2 regions of the Lentilactobacillus curieae genome follow, and region 2 is predicted to be linked to the other one. Evidence: a T-box and tRNA genes for the amino acid it is inferred to sense, from the RefSeq annotation. Region 2 holds a T-box; the other holds one or more tRNA genes.
The links. A T-box is a leader RNA that pairs with one kind of tRNA and senses whether it is charged. The one in region 2 lies ahead of leuS (leucine--tRNA ligase), so its partner is inferred to be a tRNA-Leu.
Positions count from the first base shown of each region.

Region 1 (9,222 bases), 350 kb from region 2:
TGAATCGTCAGTATCTTTATGAACGTCCTTTTCAAGAGTAAGTTCCAAACTGTCGTTTTCACCAAAGATTTCAGTGATTTCTGAATCATCACCAAAACCTAATGAACGAACCAACTCAGTCAACGGAATCTTACGAGTTCTATCAATACGTACATATGAAATGTTCTTTGCATCAGTTTCAAATTCTAGCCATGCACCACGGTTAGGGATGATGGTTGTACCAAATGAAACCTTACCATTTTTATCGTTATCTTCATGGTAGTAAACACCAGGAGAACGAACTAATTGAGAAACAATAACTCGTTCTGCACCATTGATGATAAAAGTACCTTGATTAGTCATCAATGGGAAGTCACCAAAGAACACATCTTGAGTCTTGATTTCGCCAGTTTCGTGGTTAGTCAATTTCAAAGTGATGTGCAATGGTGCTGAATAGTTGGCTTCGTGTTCACGAGCCTCGTCAACAGTATACTTTGGCTCTAAAAGTTGATAATCAACAAATTCCAATGATAATTTTCCTTGGAAATCGTCAATTGGCATAATGCCATCGAATGTTTCCCGTAATCCGTCATCCAAGAACCAATTATATGAATCGCTTTGGATTTCAATCAGATTAGGTAAATCTAGCACTTCTTTGATACGTGCATAACTTCGACGGGTGCGGTGTTTTCCATATTTAACTAAATGTCCTGCCAAGTTTTTCACCTCTCACAAAAATTCCCGAATCGAAATGTTACAGTTTGATTACAATTTGCCTTTTTTAGCAAATTTGCCGGATTTTGAGCAAAAAAAATCCAAAAACAAGCTCAAACTTGCTTTTGGTTTTTATGCAGGTCAACCCGGACAATAGATCGCGCTGACCATTTCGATTCACAACAAATACAACTGTTAATATACCAACTTACATATTAAATGTCAATAGTTTGCCTTACATCGAAAAACTGTTTACTTTTTATTTTTAACTAAGCCCTTAGGTTCAGGTTTCTTGACCGAAATTGTAATCTGATTATTTCTGCCACCAACGGTAACTGAATCTCCAGGGACAATTTCCTTTGCAAGCAACTTAGCGCTTAGATTATCTTCAAGTTGAGTTTGGATTGCCCTTCTAATTGGACGAGCACCGTACTCAGGATCATAACCGTTCTTGGCAATAATGTTAATTGCTGTCTTGGTTACTTTAATGTCGATTCCCTGTTCGTGAATCCTATTAACAACTGGTTTAGTCATCAAGTTAACGATTTGACTCAATTCATTCTTAGTTAATGAATGGAAGATGACTGTCTCGTCAATTCTGTTAAGGAATTCAGGACGGAATCTCTGCTTAAGTGCTTCTTGAATCGTTGATTTCATAGCGTTGTAATCTTCACTAGCCTCTTCAGCACCGAAACCAACAGTCTTCTTATCACGAAGAGTAGTTGCTCCCAAGTTAGAAGTCATGATGATTACTGTGTTTCTAAAGTCAATCTTACGACCCTTAGAGTCACTTAGGAAACCATCATCCAATACTTGAAGTAAAAGATTAAATACATCTGGGTGAGCCTTTTCGACCTCATCGAATAAAACAACTGAATATGGCTTTTGACGAACCTTTTCAGTTAATTGACCACCCTCATCATAACCAACGTAACCAGGAGCTGAACCAATCAAACGACTAGTCGAGTATTTTTCCATGAACTCACTCATATCCACTCGGATAATATCGTCTTCTGAGCCAAAGACTGCTTCTGCAACCGCCTTAGCCAATTCCGTTTTACCAACTCCGGTAGGTCCTAGGAACATAAATGAACCAATTGGACGATTAGGATCCTTCAGACCACTTCTAGCACGTCTAATTGACCTTGAAACTGCTGAAATCGCCTCTTCCTGGCCAATGACCCGCTTATGGAGGACATCTTCCAAGTTCACTAATTTGTCAGCTTCAGTCTTGGTCATCTGGGTAACTGGAACACCAGTCCACTCAGAAACAACCTCAGCAACATCATCCTCAGTTTCCTTAACTTTATAGTTAGGCTTGTCATCTGAGTCAGCAGTTTTTGCTAATTTAGCTTCTAATGCATTAACTTGCTTACGTAGCTTTGCGGCAGCTTCATAATCTTGTGCAAGTAACGCCTCGTTAAGTTCACCATATAATTCTGAAACTTTTTGATGATCCGTTTGAGTCTTGCCATTTTCTAGCTTATCAATTCTAACCTTGGCGGCTGCTTCATCCATCAAATCGATTGCCTTATCTGGCAAGAATCTATCTGAAATGTAGCGACTTGAAAGTGAAACAGCAGCTTCAAGAGCTTCATCGGTAATTTCTACTTGGTGGTGAGCTTCGTACTTAGGTCTTAACCCTTTTAGAATTTCCAAAGTTTCGTCAGTAGTTGGTTCAGCAACACTAACTTTGGCAAATCTACGTTCAAGAGCTGAATCAGATTCAATGTACTTTTGATATTCATCCAAAGTAGTTGCACCAATCAATTGTAACTCGCCACGAGCTAATGCTGGTTTTAAAATGTTAGATGCATCGATTGCACCTTCAGCACCCCCAGCACCAATCAAAGTGTGCAATTCATCAATGAAGAGAATGATGTTACCGTCTTGGTAAATTTCTTCGATAACTTTCTTCAAACGATCCTCAAATTCACCACGATACTTTGTTCCGGCAACTAAAGAACCCATATCAAGCATCATTAGTCGCTTGCTTTCCATATCTGATGGGACTTCACCGCCGACAATCTTCTGGGCTAGTCCTTCAGCGATTGCTGTCTTACCAACGCCTGGCTCACCAATCAATACAGGATTATTTTTAGTTCTACGAGCCAAAATCTGAATAACCCGCTTAACTTCTAAATCACGGCCAATAGTTGGATCGAGTTTGTCCTCACGCGCTAATTCAGTTAAATCACGCGCAAGTGAATCAATTGTAGGTGTTGCAGAATCACTTTGTTTTTGTTGGTTTTGACCTCTACGTTTTGGTCCGTTGTTAGTTGCCATTGAGCCACCACTAACCCCCATCTTCCGCAGGGTAACCTTTCTGATTTGAGCTAAGTCGAGTCCAAGATTAATTAAAATCCGTGAAGAGAGTGCTTCATCGTCAGTTAACAGTGCTAGTAAAATATGCTCAGTTCCAACTTTAGGAACACCATTCTTCTTAGCAAAATCGCCAGCCTGAGCCAACACCTCTTTTGCCTTTGGAGAGTATGGTAAATAATCATTCGAATCTAAGTCTTTTAAAGTACCATATCCGGCAAATCGTTCAACTTCTTCAATAATATCTTCAGAAGTTACCGAAAACTGTGAAAGTGCCTTGTAAGCAATCCCGTTTGTTTCGATAAGTAGCCCGAGCAACAAGTGTTCAGTACCAATTGCTTGGTGTTTAAAACGCTTAGCCTGCCGTTGAGCTATAGAAAGAACGTTCTTTGCGCTTGGTGTGAATAAATTATCCATATATACCCTCGCTTCCTAGCGGTCATACTTCAACCGGTTCAAAATAGAAATCATAATGTTAGCCCGAAGTATAGCCGTTAATTCATTATTGTTCAAATCAATTGCACTCTTATCAATCGCAGATAGTATAATGCTTGCCTCTCTTCGATTAATTAATTCATTATTATATAACGTTGAGACGATTGTTTCACTATCTCTTTTCGAAATTTCGTTACCAATTGCCGCAATCAATGAATCTAATATATCAATATCGTCTAGCAGATGCACTTTTTCAATCCGAATGTATCCTCCGCCACCACGCTTACTTTCCACAATATACCCATTTTGAATGGTAAAACGTGTGTTGATCACATAGTTTATCTGGGAAGGAACCACGTCAAATAAACCGGCAATTTCTGAACGACGAATCTTAACAGTTTCGTTTTCCGCTAGAATTTTCTTTAAATACTTTTCAATTAAATCTGAAATATTTTCGTCAGCCATATAATCACCCAATCCTTGACTAATCCTGACTATTATTATACGAATCCACCATTAAATTGCAATTAATATCTCTTGATACAAAAAAATCGGGAAAACAAGATTTGAACTTGCGACCCCTACGTCCCGAACGTAGTGCTCTACCAAGCTGAGCTACTTCCCGATAATGTGCATATTTAATTACTATCTATATAATATAGCACAAATGTTAATAACTAAAACAAGGTCAGACAAGGCTAAACAATCGTGGATAAGAAAAGGACATGAATTAACTAATTCATGTCCAACGATCTTGGTGACGCTATGTAATTGACTATCGGGAAGACAGGATTCGAACCTGCGACCCCCTGGTCCCAAACCAGGTGCTCTACCAAGCTGAGCTACTTCCCGAAATATACCGATAAAACGGCATAAAAAATGCACCCAGTAGGAGTCGAACCTACAACCTTCTGATTCGTAGTCAGACACTCTATCCAGTTGCGCTATGGGTGCAAAATAAATATTAAGTTGTAACGAGTAACACTTGCTACTCCCATCCGAAGATGGAAGCGGAAGACGGGATTCGAACCCGCGACCCCCACCATGGCAAGGTGATGTTCTACCACTGAACTACTTCCGCAAAAGTGCCGACTAGACGATTCGAACGCCCGACCTCTTCATTACTAGTGAAGCGCTCTAACCAACTGAGCTAAGTCGGCATATTGGAACAACTGCGGGCGAAGGGATTCGAACCCCCACGTCAATAGACACTAGAACCTAAATCTAGCGCGTCTGCCAGTTCCGCCACGCCCGCAAAACTTCGAAAAACTGGCGATGAGCCGTGGCAGTCTCGAACTGCCGACCCTCTGATTAAAAGTCAGATGCTCTACCAACTGAGCTAACGGCTCATATGGAGGATACAGGGATCGAACCTGTGACCTCCTGCTTGTAAGGCAGATGCTCTCCCAGCTGAGCTAATCCTCCATGGTACATTTAGAAATGGATGATAGAGACATCCTCAATGCAACTATTACATTGTATCATCGCCACCAGACCGCGTCAAGAAGCAATTTTACGTTTGTTTTCTAATTGCAATGCCAATTTTTCGACAAGAATTATTATATCGTATCTAGCCGTTCATGAAAAGCCTTTTTTTGAGATTATCTGATTTTTTTCGGGCAGATCGAATGAAGGCCAATCAAACCCGCGTCAAATCAACACTTTAAACAAAAGGCCGATAGCGAGAATGACTCTCACTACCGGCCTTAAATCTATTTAGTTACTTTTGTTTTTCAATTTTAGTCATTCCGTGCATGTAAGGAACCAACACATCTGGGATCGTAACTGTACCATCTGCATTTTGATAATTCTCCAAAATTGCAGCGACAGCTCTACCAACTGCCAATCCTGAACCATTAAGTGTATGGACGAATTGAAGTTTACCATCCTCATCCCGATACTGAATGTGTGCTCTTCTTGCTTGGAAGTCAGTTGTATTAGAACAACTCGAGATTTCGCGATAACGATTTTGGGCTGGGAACCAAACTTCAAGATCATTAGTCTTAGCAGCTGTAAAACTCATGTCCCCAGTGGTTAACGTAATCACGTGGTATGCCAAACCAAGTTTTTGAAGTAAGCTTTCTGCTTGGTGAGTCAAGTCTTCCAAGGCATCCCATGATTGCTCAGGTTTGGTAAACTTAACCATTTCCACCTTATTAAATTGATGTAAACGAATTAATCCACGAGTATCTTTTCCGGCACTTCCGGCTTCAGATCTAAATGCAGGAGATAGTGCGGTTACTGACATTGGTAAATCTTCTGCTGGGAGAACTTCTTCACGATGATAGTTAACCAAAGGAACTTCGGCAGTAGGGATTAGCGTGTATTCACGATCACCGTCCATCGTCTCGTAGCCAGCCTTAGTTTCTTTAAACTTAGGAAATTGGCCAGTACCAAACATCGCATCATCGCTGACCATGTATGGGGTAATCATTTCTTTAAACCCAGCCTTGGCGTTTTCATCAAGAAAGAAGTTGTAAACGGCACGTTCTAGTAAAGCACCATCCCCGACATAGTAAACAAACCGGCTACCTGATACCTTAGCTGCCCGTTCAAAGTCTAAAATCCCAAGATCTTCACCAATTTCAAAATGCTCTTTTGGCTTAAAGTCGTAGTTCGGTAAATCGCCAACTTTTCTAAGCTCAACAGCGCCTTCTTCAGTTAATCCAACGGGAACATCATCGGCTGGAACGTTGGGTAAGTGGGCGGCCAAATTATTTTGGTCATTCTCAATCTCACGTAATTGTTCATCTAGCTCCTTGATTTGGCCACCGACTTCTTTCATATCGTTGATGGCACTTGAAGCATCTTCTTTGTTACGTTTAAGCTGTGAAATTTGTTCTGAAACTTCATTTCTCTTAGCTTTTAATGATTCTGATTGAACAATTAATCCCCGGCGTTTAGTATCAAATGACAATAATTCGTCAATTGTTTCGGGCTTAACGTTTCTAGTTGCTAACTTATCCTTGTAAAATTGTGGATCTTTTCTGATCAATTTAATATCTAGCATTATTTATCCCTCCGAAATATATAAAAAGGACCCCTCGTCGTTGGGACGAAGGATCCTTTTTCGCGGTACCACCCAAGTTTTCAGCCACATTTTGCGACCAAACACTCAAAGTATGGTAACGGCATACAACCGTGCAGCATTACCTGCCCGTTCACTCGTACTGGAAGTTTCGATAGCAATTCACACCAACCATTGCCTCTCTGAAATCTACTTAAAGGTACGAAACGTTTTTGACTGACTAAAGTATAACCAATCCTAAGTCAGACTGCAATCACTAGATTGCCAAATCGTTAAGTTTATCATCGATTATATTAATAACTTGCTTTCGGTCGCTTTCGCTTTCCACAAAATCATAGTGGTCACCGTCAATCTGAATCTTTGGTGATTTATCATATTGTTCATACCAATTTGAGTACCTAGAATTAAGGTCCTTATAGTATTGGAACAAACTAGGATCCGTCTCAATTTGTTCGTATGGACGGCCACGCTTTTTGATTCGATCAAGCATTGTATCGAAAGAAATATTAATGTGGATTAACAAATCAGGGTTCTTTGAATGCTTTGAATTAGGCATTTCTTGCATCATGTTTTGCAATAATGAATCGTAGATTTGAACCTCGGTATCAGTAGAGCGACCCAAGTCAGCGTTCAAATGGAATAACAGTGAGTCTTCAAAGATAGAACGGTCCATAACGCTTTGACCATCTTTCCAAGCACGTTTAATATCTTCCATCCGTCGATTTAAAAAATCGATTTGCAGTAAAAAAGCATACTTTTTTGGATTTTCATAAAACAGTGGCAAGATCTTGTTATTATCAACAGATTCATAATAGGCTGGGGTTTCCAAGTGTTTTGATAACATTTGGGTTAAAGAAGTTTTTCCCGCGCCAATGGTTCCGGCTAGTACAAGCATGTATAAATTCCCCTTATTCGAAATATTAATTAACACAATATATTGTACTAGTTTCAAATAAGGTTATCAATATCTTGTATTAACTATTTCAAATTCGAGACATCCACTACCTCGATGTTATCCTTACCGCCGTAAACATCATACCAAGCAATAGCAGTTTGGTTAAGAATTTCTGTCAAACCAGTCACGTTCTTAGTACCACGGTTCTTCAACCAGTCAACAAGCGCGTCACGGCCATCCTTAACAAAAATATTGATTCCGTCAATCCAGGTTGCCCGACCACTTAGAACACCAGTAAATGGCACCTTAGCATCCCCTGCCAGCTTCAATTCTCTTTGGAAGGTATCCATAGGCACACCCGCACTTAAGAAGATGAATGGTCGTGTTGCCTCTTCACCTAGTTGTTTCAAGTATCCCTGAGCTTCTGCTTCAGAATAAGCAGCCTCATCAAGATCAGCATTCCATTCCTTGATGAACTTAGGATTGAATGGTACTTCCATCTTCAAAACGTCAATGTGGTATTTGTCCTGAGTAAATTCCTTCATTGACTTCAAAACTAGCTCTGGCTTTAACTTAGCGAATTCAAGTGAATCGGATGCAAGGCGATCATCATAAGTAACGATTTCAAAGAAGGTTGGAACTTCGGCAGCCATCGCCTCTGTACCATAACGTTCTGCAAATGCCCTCTTTTGATCATTGATCTCATCAGGATCATTTGGATTGTAGTAAATCAAAACTTTTAAAGCATCCGCACCGTTATCAATCATAATCTGTGCTGATTGTTCCGAAATCAATGAAGGTAATCTTCCTGGTGTGTCTGCATCGTAACCAGTCTTTTCGTACGACATAATTAATCCAGTGTCCTCAGACTTTGCTTCAATTCCTTTGAATCCCATTTGTTCGTCCAGCAAAATTGCAGAGCTTAATGGACTTAAAACTTCAGAAACGGTTTCCTTAAAATCATAAACCATATCCATTGACCAAAGCTTGCCAGCATCCTCAGCAGCTTTTTTTGTTGCCTTAACTAATGAACCGCGTTGGTCCAAAGCCAGAGCATCAATTACCCCGTGGTCATTAACCAGCTTATTCATTCTTGCGTATTTTCCTTTTGACATGTACTTTGTCATTAAAAATCACCCCTGTTTGTTAAATATACCAATTAACAGCAATTTTACCCAAACCATTCAAGAACGTCAATGGTAACGCCTATAAAAAGAAAAAGGTCTATTCCATTATGGAATAGACCGATTTTTGATTTCACTAATTCTTATCGTTTAATTTTGATAAATCTTCCTCTTCGTGTGAAGGGCTGACGTCAACCTTATCCAATGGAATAACCTTAGTATGATTCTTAATCTTATAAACTACATAAAGCACAACAACCAAAGGAACACTCATATAAGTAACTAAGATTTGCTTCCAATCAAAGGATGCAAAGGCATCAGGGTTTTGACCGATGATAACCAACAAACACAAAATCAGACAAAGTACAGGGCCAAATGGGAACCACTTAGCATGATACTTCAACTCACTTAAATCATGGCCTTGCTTGACGAATGCCCGTCTGAAACGGTAATGAGAAATTGCGATTCCGAACCAAGCAATAAATCCAGTCAAACCAGATGCAGCAACTAACCACATGTAAATTTGTGGACCAGCAATACTTGAAACGAAAGTTAACAATGAAACAAACGTCGTAACCAACAAAGCGTTGTATGGAATTCCGTTTGAACCCGTCTTTCCTAATACCTTTGGTGCATACCCACTATTTGAAAGTGAGTAGAGCATTCTAGTAGATGCGTACATCCCTGAATTAGCTGATGAGATAACTGATGTCAAAATAACTGCG
Region 1 is NZ_CP018906.1:1,343,969-1,353,190, reverse strand. It holds gene rpoB (DNA-directed RNA polymerase subunit beta) at 1-696, opposite strand, end outside; gene PL11_RS06460 (ATP-dependent Clp protease ATP-binding subunit) at 946-3,432, opposite strand; gene PL11_RS06455 (CtsR family transcriptional regulator) at 3,448-3,915, opposite strand; tRNA gene PL11_RS06450 (tRNA-Pro) at 4,002-4,075, opposite strand; tRNA gene PL11_RS06445 (tRNA-Pro) at 4,229-4,302, opposite strand; tRNA gene PL11_RS06440 (tRNA-Arg) at 4,331-4,404, opposite strand; tRNA gene PL11_RS06435 (tRNA-Gly) at 4,460-4,531, opposite strand; tRNA gene PL11_RS06430 (tRNA-Thr) at 4,537-4,610, opposite strand; tRNA gene PL11_RS06425 (tRNA-Leu) at 4,624-4,705, opposite strand; tRNA gene PL11_RS06420 (tRNA-Lys) at 4,727-4,799, opposite strand; tRNA gene PL11_RS06415 (tRNA-Val) at 4,803-4,875, opposite strand; gene serS (serine--tRNA ligase) at 5,171-6,460, opposite strand; gene PL11_RS06405 (deoxynucleoside kinase) at 6,735-7,373, opposite strand; gene PL11_RS06400 (tagatose 1,6-diphosphate aldolase) at 7,457-8,500, opposite strand; gene PL11_RS06395 (amino acid permease) at 8,634-9,222, opposite strand, start outside.
Region 1: it has a tRNA-Leu gene. The T-box ahead of leuS (leucine--tRNA ligase) is inferred to sense a tRNA for this amino acid. The anticodon was not compared.

Region 2 (9,222 bases):
ATTGGGTCGGTGATGTCTGGACTTTCCCATTCTATGATTGTGCTGATTTTTTGGCGGGCAGTTCAGGGAATTGGAGCAGGCTCAATTATGCCAGTTTCCAATACGATTATTGCTGATGTTTATCCGTTGGAAAAGCGGGCACAGGTGTTAGGCCTAAATAGTTCTGCTTGGGGAATCGCCTCAATTATTGCCCCGTTACTAGGTGGGTTTATTGTCGATAACTTAAGTTGGCACTGGATCTTCTTCATCAATTTGCCAATTGGTTTGATTGTAATGGGAATGATTTTTATTTATCTAGACGAAGATAAAGTTACTACTAAGTCAAAAATCGATGTACGGGGAATGACGTTTCTTACAGTCACGTTATTGGCAATTATGTATGCCTTTCAAATTTTAGGCCAAACACCAGTTAACTGGTTTGAGATTGGTGGCTGTCTAGTTGTCGCAGTATTTTCTGGGGTGATGTTTATTCGAACAGAAACGGTAGTTGAAAACCCATTGATACCTCTATCGCTTTTTAAAAATCGAACGTTTGTTGCACAAAACTTAGTGGCAGCATTGGTAAGTGGATTTTTAATTGGTTACGAGGTTTATTTGCCAGATTGGACACAAGGAATTTTAGGACTTAGAGCATCGATGGCTGGATTTGCGGTTACCCCAAGTTCTCTGATGTGGATTGTTGGTTCGTTTATTGCTGGAAAAATGATGGCTAAAATGACTCCAAAAGCAATTATCAATGCCAGTTTAGCATTCGTATTAGTTGGGGCGGTCATTATGATTTTAATTCCAGCAGAAACACCATTCGTTGCATTCCTATTGATTTCCGCAATTTGTGGGGTCGGATTTGGAATTACAATAACGACATCTACAATTAGTGTGCAAAACACCGTTGATCACAATCAAATTGGGGTGGCAACTTCATTTAATACATTGGCGAGAACTCTTGGTCAGTCCTTGATGATGTCAGCGTTTGGAATTGTTATGAATATGACAATGATGGGCAAGGTGGCTTCTAGTAACGGAATTACGCTTAATATGATGGATAAGCTGATCAATCCACAAACTGTCAGCGAATTACCGGTGAAAATGTTGCCAGAATTGCGACAAATATTGTATTCATCATTACACAACGTATTTATTTTGGGACTTATTTTAATTGTCCTTGCATATGCTGCAAATTCTTATGACCGCAGCAAAAAATCAAAAAAATAAAAGACGGTTCAAAACTCAATTCTCTTCCAACGTGGATTGAGTTTTGAACCGGCTTTTTTATTTTCGCTTTTCAAATGCTAAACAAATTGGTGGCGCCTGTACTTGATTAATGAACTGATACGTCATTACGTTAAATTGGTGTTGGTCAAGTTGGCTCGCAAATTGTAGAATTGCATTTTTTTCTTCAACGCCACCTTCGTGCCCGTAGTACAATACCACGATGACCAATCCGTGTGGAAATAGTAAATCTAAACATTGTTTGATTGCGTTTAGGGATGAATCTTTGTGGGTGATAACGGTTTTGTCTCCGCCTGGCAAATAGCCTAAGTTAAAAATTGCTGCGCTGATTGGCTCTGAGGCAGGAACAGTTTTAGCAATCGTATCATGGCTAGCCTGATGAAGAGTGTAGGTGTTCTTTGCAATCTGATTTTTTTCTAACAAGCCGTTTGTTGAAGTGAGTGCTTGCTTTTGAATATCAAACGCATCTACGTGACCAGAATCACCTACCAATTGTGCTAAAAACAGCGTATCGTGTCCATTTCCCATTGTTGCATCAATTACCCGGTCACCAGGTTTCACTGCGTTAGAGAGCAACGTATGGCTGAATGAAAGTGCAGATTGTAAAATGTTCATAATAGATTCCACCTTTTAAAGAAAACATTCGTAATATTAATGATTAAGAGCCCTAAGCAAAAACCAGCTAAAACGTCGCTGGGGTAATGAACCCCTAAATAGATTCTTGAATATCCAATTAGCAGAATAAAACCGCAAATTAAGCAGTCAACGATAAACTTTGTTGTCTGGTGACTAATTATTTTATTCAAAACAAAGATTAAAGATCCGCCAACCATGATACTTACCATCGAATGACCACTCGGAAAACTAGAGGAGTTCACAACTGCCAGGTGTGGCAAGCTTGGCCTTGGTCGATTAACTAGAAACTTGATGCCGACGTTGATCGGGTATGATAAAAGCAGTCCGTTAACCATTAAGAAGGCTGCTGAATTAAAATGTTTGGTCACTGCAAGTAACAACACTAGGATGATTGAGATAATCATCGAATCGGAAACGCCCATTAAATTTGTGATGGTTAACAGAACGTGAGTTAATTTTGGCGACATGGGTAGTCGTAGGCACGATTGAATTTGATCGTCTATCGTTTGAAAAGTTTTTGAATGGATGACAACTAGTAAAGTAAGCACAATGAAAATAATTGCTGCGAAAATAATTGTATTTGATTGGCGCTTAGAAATTGATTTGTTCACGGGGGTTCCTTCTTATGCGTAGTTTATTTACATTGATAAGTATATCATTGTGATGTTGCTTTTTTCTAAATGATTTGATAGCATTAATGTCAGCAATTTTAATTTTTTAAAATGACGAGGCGAATTAGTAATCATCTAAACCTTTTACAGAAACCAAGTGGTAAATGTGAACTTGGAAGGTTAGGTGGTGAACTCATCGCTGAATGGTTAATTGAACAAAAGTAAACTAACCCGGTAGCCACGTTAAGGCGTTTGAGTGCTCTTCGAATTGAAGAGAATATAGGTGGTACCGCGATAACTCGCCCTATGATAAGCCAAGAATTGGTTTGTTATGGGGCTTTTTTAGTTAAAAATTGCAGAAATCGAGAGGATGAGATGTATGGCATATAATCACGATGTGATCGAGCGTAAATGGCAACATTACTGGAATGAAAATAAGACGTTTAAGGCGTCTGATTCAATGGATAAGGAAAAGTACTACGTACTAGACATGTTTCCTTACCCATCAGGACAAGGGCTTCACGTTGGTCATCCTGAAGGATATACCGCAACTGATATCATGGCCAGAATGAAAAGAATGCAGGGTAAAAATGTACTTCACCCAATGGGCTGGGATGCGTTTGGACTACCTGCTGAGCAATATGCTTTAAAGACTGGACATAACCCACGCGATTTTACTGCAAAGAACGTTAAGAACTTTAAACGTCAGATTAAATCGCTTGGCTTTTCATATGATTGGGACCGCGAAGTTAACACAACTGATCCAGATTACTACAAATGGACTCAGTGGATTTTTGAACAATTGTATAAAAAGGGCTTGGCCTACGAAGATGAAATCGAAGTAAACTGGGCACCTGACTTCATGGGCGGGACGGTGGTCTCAAACGAAGAAGTTATTGATGGTAAAACTGAACGTGGTGGTTACCCAGTTTACCGTGTACCAATGCGTCAATGGGTCTTAAAAATCACCGCATATGCTGATCGTTTGATTGATGATTTAGACGATCTTGACTGGCCTGAAAGTATCAAGGAACAACAAAGAAATTGGATTGGTCGCTCGAAAGGTGCCAGTGTGTTCTTCGGAGTTGATGGTCATCCAGATGAAAAGATTGAAGTCTTCACTACTAGACCGGATACTTTATTTGGTGCAACTTATATGGTGCTGTCACCCGAACATGACTTGGTTTCAAAAATTGTGACTGATGAACAGCGTTCAGTCGTTGAAGCATACCAAGACAAAGTGTCACGGAAGTCTGATCTTGAACGGACTGATTTGAACAAGGATAAGAGTGGGGTATTTACCGGAGCTTATGGTATTAACCCAATCAACGGTAAAAAAGTTCCAATCTGGATTGGTGATTATGTTCTTGCTTCATACGGAACTGGTGCCATCATGGCCGTTCCAGCCCATGATGATCGTGATTATGAATTTGCTAAGAAGTTTGACTTACCAATTGTACCGGTTATCGAAGGTGGCAACGTTGATGAAGAGGCCTTCACTGGAGACGGTAAGCACATTAATTCTGATTTCTTAAACGGAATGAATAAGGAAGATGCAATTAGTGCAGCAATTGATTGGTTAAGTGATAAGGGTGTTGGTAGCGAAAAGGTTAACTACAGACTTCGTGACTGGATTTTCTCACGTCAACGTTACTGGGGTGAACCAATTCCAGTTATTCACTGGGAAGATGGCGAAACCACATTGGTCCCTGAAAACGAACTCCCACTTAGATTACCTAAGGCTAAGAACATTGAACCTTCAGGTAGCGGAGAGAGCCCACTAGCCAACCTTGATGACTGGGTAAACGTTGTCGATGAGAACGGCCGTAAGGGTAAACGTGAAACTAATACAATGCCACAATGGGCAGGTAGCTCATGGTACTTCTTGCGCTATGTTGATCCACACAATAATGACGCATTAGCAGATTATGACAAACTTAAATATTGGTCACCCGTAGATCTTTACGTTGGTGGGGCTGAACATGCCGTATTGCACTTGCTTTATGCAAGATTCTGGCATAAATTCCTTTATGATATTGGTGTTGTACCAACAAAAGAACCATTCCAGAAGTTGGTCAACCAGGGAATGATTCTTGGAACCAACCACGAAAAGATGTCTAAATCAAAAGGTAACGTTATTAATCCTGACGAAATTGTTGACCAGTATGGTGCTGACACCTTGAGATTATATGAAATGTTCATGGGACCTTTGGATGCTTCAAAGCCTTGGAGTACTGAGGGAATTCACGGGGCACACCACTGGTTGGACAGGGTTTGGCGCTTGATGATAGATGATAATAACCATCTTCGTGATAGAGTTACTACATTTAATGACGGCACATTGACTAAGATATACAACCAAACAGTGAAAATTGTTAGCGATGACTTTGAAAACATGAGATTCAATGTCGGAATTTCTCAAATGATGGTATTTGTTAATGATGCTTACAAGGCTGACGCTTTGCCAATTGAGTACTTAGAAGGATTTGTGAAATTACTTGCTCCTGTTGCTCCCCATATTTCTGAAGAATTATGGAGCTTGATGGGACATGACGATACCATTGCTTATGAAGACTGGCCAACTTATGATGAAAGCCAGTTAGTTGAAAACACTGTTGAGATGGTGGTTCAAGTTAATGGTAAAGTTCGTGCCCACATAAAAGTAGCACGTGATGAAGATCAAGATAAGGTCAAAGAGACTGCATTAAATGATGAAAAGGTTAAGGAATTTACTGGCGATGCAACAATTCGCAAGGTAATCGTAGTTCCTAACAAGATTGTTAACATTGTAGCTAAATAAATTATCGGATAAATAAAAATGGAGATTAGATATTAATCAAGAATATCTAATCTCCATTTTTTGTTTGGGTATTTTATTGTTGCAAATCATTTGCTGTATTTGGTTGATAGTTTTTAGACCAAATAAATTCTGTCAGCTGTTTGTTTACAGCAAGATTGTTATTGTGTAGGGCAGAGTGTTGAGCTTTAGCTCCAAACACTTCATATGTTTGGTAAAAGTTAACGTGATCACGCAATAAATACCCTAGTGACAGGGCAGACGCGTTGGTGACAACGCCATCTGAATTTGAACCATCACCTAAGTTCCCGTATATGTTAAGTACTCTAGTTTGGTGAGGAAAATTATTTCGCAGACGGTATAGCAACTTAAACTCCGGATGAATGATCTCGGGTTTTCCATCAGCTAAGATTTTATTTTTATTTGGGACATCATCCCAAAGCTGACTTAGTGGCCCAGAAGTTGGTTGATTAGCTTTTTGATTGTTAATGATGCCATCATATGGACCAGCAATTAAACAAAGCTTCTCACTAGTTGGCAAATCCTTACGGTTACCATTCATAAGGTTGTAGTAAACCGTCGCATATGCTCCCATAGAGTGGCCAACAAAATTCAATTTGTTAACGTGGTACTTGGACTTTAGTAATTTGCACACCTTTGTGATCCAGTGTGCGTATTGAACTTCGCCAGCCCGGTTATTATTAAATTGAACCATGATAATGGGATTGCGCATCCACTTTTTGATGGTTCCTTGAATAACAATTTTACCGTTAGATTTAACATTAACAATCATTCGCTTCTTGGCAATCCCCCGGACTTCGGCGGATGTAACCATATCCCTTTCAGCAAGTAGGCTACTTGACCAGCCGTGAATAAACATCGTTGGGGTATTGCTGTCGACGAACCTTGAATCGGGCCGTTTGAGTTCCTGTGGGCGAGATTGCCAAAAAGAGAATCCCAATATGAGAATAATTATGATTCCGATTGGGAAATATAGCGCTTGATATTTAAATGAGCGCAACTTTGCAAACATACTATTCTCTAGCCACCTTGTTCATTTTGGATAATCTAATCCGATTTAGGAAATACATATAAATATATGAAAGAATAAAGGAAATTACAAGGGCAAAAAAAGTTTGTACGTATGGAGATTGAATCCCAATCTGACCTAAAATATCTAAGAAAGCCTTGTGTAGGTACATGATTCCTAAGGTTTGTTGACCGATTACCTGAAGAAAATGTACCAAGAAATGTGGTGTGTATTCTGATAGGAAATAACAAAAACTGAAAACCACGATGCTTACCATGATTGGAATAATTGTTATATAAGATACCCGTGAGAGGGGAATGTGATGGTATGAAGCGTGAATTAAACGTGATTTCAAGAAGAAGCCAAAGTTGAATTTATCAGCGTGTTGCATGAAAATCAACCAGCACGTAATCATTGCAGATGGAATGATTATCCAAAGATCTTTAACGATTTTTTGAATATTTTTAAAGTATAAATAACCGAATATAACAAAGAATGCCACGATGAGAGCAACATCAAAGTCCCATGGTGTGTATTTCCAGTTTAAGAAATGAATGTGCTTATAGCTTGTTCCGATAATTAAGGAAATAAAACCAGCAATAATCAAATATTCCCGGTTTTTAATGTATGTAATTAGGAAAGTAACGAATACCAAAGCAAGTAGGTATACGTTAATGTACCAAAAAACACTAGTGTAATGATTTAATACTCGCCCACCATATACAAGACGGACAAAGTAAAACATCGTATATTTCCAACTTTCGTTTCTGAAGAAATGAGAGGCAATTACCAAAATCGTTCCACAGAAGAAGTAGGAAATAAGCAGTGGGAATACCCGTTTCTTGAAAAATGTCAGCCACTGGCCAGGTTTAACGGGCCTTAAGAAGAAACCACCCATTATGAAGAAGATTGGCATATGCCACCAGTATAGAAAATGATATAACGTACCATGAACAGTAAGGGAGTGTCCTAGGACAACCGCCATAATTCCGATTGCTTTGGCCACGTCCACCCATTCGATCCGTTTTTTACTCAATTTATTCACCCCAAGATTTTTTATATTGCTAAAATAACCAATAATAACATTCTAGTGCATTTATTAATTTTAATACAATACTTTTTCTTTACAGTCAGATTAAACTTTTTTTGATAAAGTTTTGTAAAGACCTTAAAATGAAAGATTGATATTAATTTGATTCTTGATAAAATAGTACGAGTGTACTATATCGATGAAAGTGGGACGTTGTGATGAATGAGATTGATAATTCGCAAGGGGATGCCTCTAGGGATAAAATGCTATCCGGTTCTGCATGGATGACTGCAGGAAGTATTTTCTCTAGAATTTTAGGAGCAATTTATATTATTCCTTGGCGCCAATGGTTTGGCGATTATTTCTACCGTGGAAATGCACTTTATGGGTTTGGATATAATATTTACAGTTTTGTCCTGATTGTAGCGATTGCGGGTATCCCTTCTGCAATTGCTAAACAAGTTTCCCATTATAATGCCATGAATGAGTACGGGGTTGGGATTAGAATTTATAAACGCGGATTGGTTTTATCAGCTGCGTTAGGGATAATTTCCGCCTCAATTCTGTATTTTGGAGCGCCGTTGTTGGATGGGGGCAACGCTAACGTAATTCCCGTTTTGCACTCCCTTGCTTGGGCGGTGTTGATTATTCCAACCATGAGTTTGACCCGTGGATATTTCCAGGGGTATCAAGAGATGGCACCATCAGCAATTTCTCAATTTGTTGAACAATTAGCAAGAGTTATTTATATGTTGGCAACTGCCTACATAATTATGGAAGTTCTTCACGGTAACTGGGTAACTGCTGTTTCACAATCAACATTTGCTGCGTTTATTGGAGCGGCATTTGGAACATTAACTCTAGGCTTTTATTACTTTAAACGCCGCGCCCATTTCAGAGGTTTGGTTGCTAACAGTAATAATCAAATTCGGGTTGAGCCCAAGCAATTATATCAAGAGATAATTGCTCAATCCGTTCCGTTTATCATCTTGGGTGCCGGAATTACAATTTTTCAGTTGATTGATCAGTATACTTTTTTCCCAATTATGAGAAATATTTCTGGCTTTTCTGAAACAGAGATCAGCGATTTGTTCGCAATGTTTGCGGCCAACTCAAACAAACTGATAATGATTTCAATCTCTTTGGCTTCAGCATTGGCAGTGACTGCAGTACCACTTTTGTCAGAGGCACTAACCAATGGGAATAAAACTCAAATCAAATCTCAGAATACAAATGTGTTATCAATGTTTATGTTCACAATGATTCCTGCTGCTTTAGGAATGGCTGCGATTGCGGGGCCGCTTAACCGTGCTTTTTACGGAGCTCAGTATCGATCTTTAGCAGCCAATGTTTTAACGGTCTCATCAATCGTTTCTATTTTAATGGGCTTGTTTGTTGTCACGTCTGCTGTAATGCAGGGACTGTCAGAGAACAAACGAGCAGTTAAGTACTTCTTCATTGGAACTGCTGTTAAATTAATTGTTCAGTGGCCTCTGATTCACTTCTTAGGTGTTTTTGGACCGCTAATTTCAACTGCGATTGGATTATTGGTTGCTAACTATCTCATTTTAAGATACTTAAAAGGTCACTTTGGGTATGATACTAAAGCACTTAACGCTACTTTTGTACACGTAGGTGTCGGCTCGCTCTTGATGTATGTGGTTGCTGTAATCATGGTGTATATTGGCAATATGTTGATTTCAATTTTTGCCAATCCTTATGGCACGATTGCAAGTGCAATTGTGGCCGTTATTTCAGCAGTAGTCGGTGGATTCATTTACTTGTATATTACATTGAAAACCCGAACTGCGGATGTGATTCTTGGGGCACGTAGCGATAGTTTGAGAGCTAAATTAAGAATAAGGTAGTCAAAAGGCCATGATGCAGT
Region 2 is NZ_CP018906.1:1,693,542-1,702,763, forward strand. It holds gene PL11_RS08195 (MDR family MFS transporter) at 1-1,212, shown strand, start outside; gene mnmM (tRNA 5-(aminomethyl)-2-thiouridylate-methyltransferase MnmM) at 1,270-1,839, opposite strand; gene PL11_RS08205 (phosphatase PAP2 family protein) at 1,842-2,333, opposite strand; T-box leader at 2,583-2,787, shown strand; gene leuS (leucine--tRNA ligase) at 2,857-5,277, shown strand; gene PL11_RS08215 (alpha/beta hydrolase) at 5,351-6,307, opposite strand; gene PL11_RS08220 (acyltransferase family protein) at 6,309-7,349, opposite strand; gene PL11_RS08225 (putative polysaccharide biosynthesis protein) at 7,553-9,202, shown strand.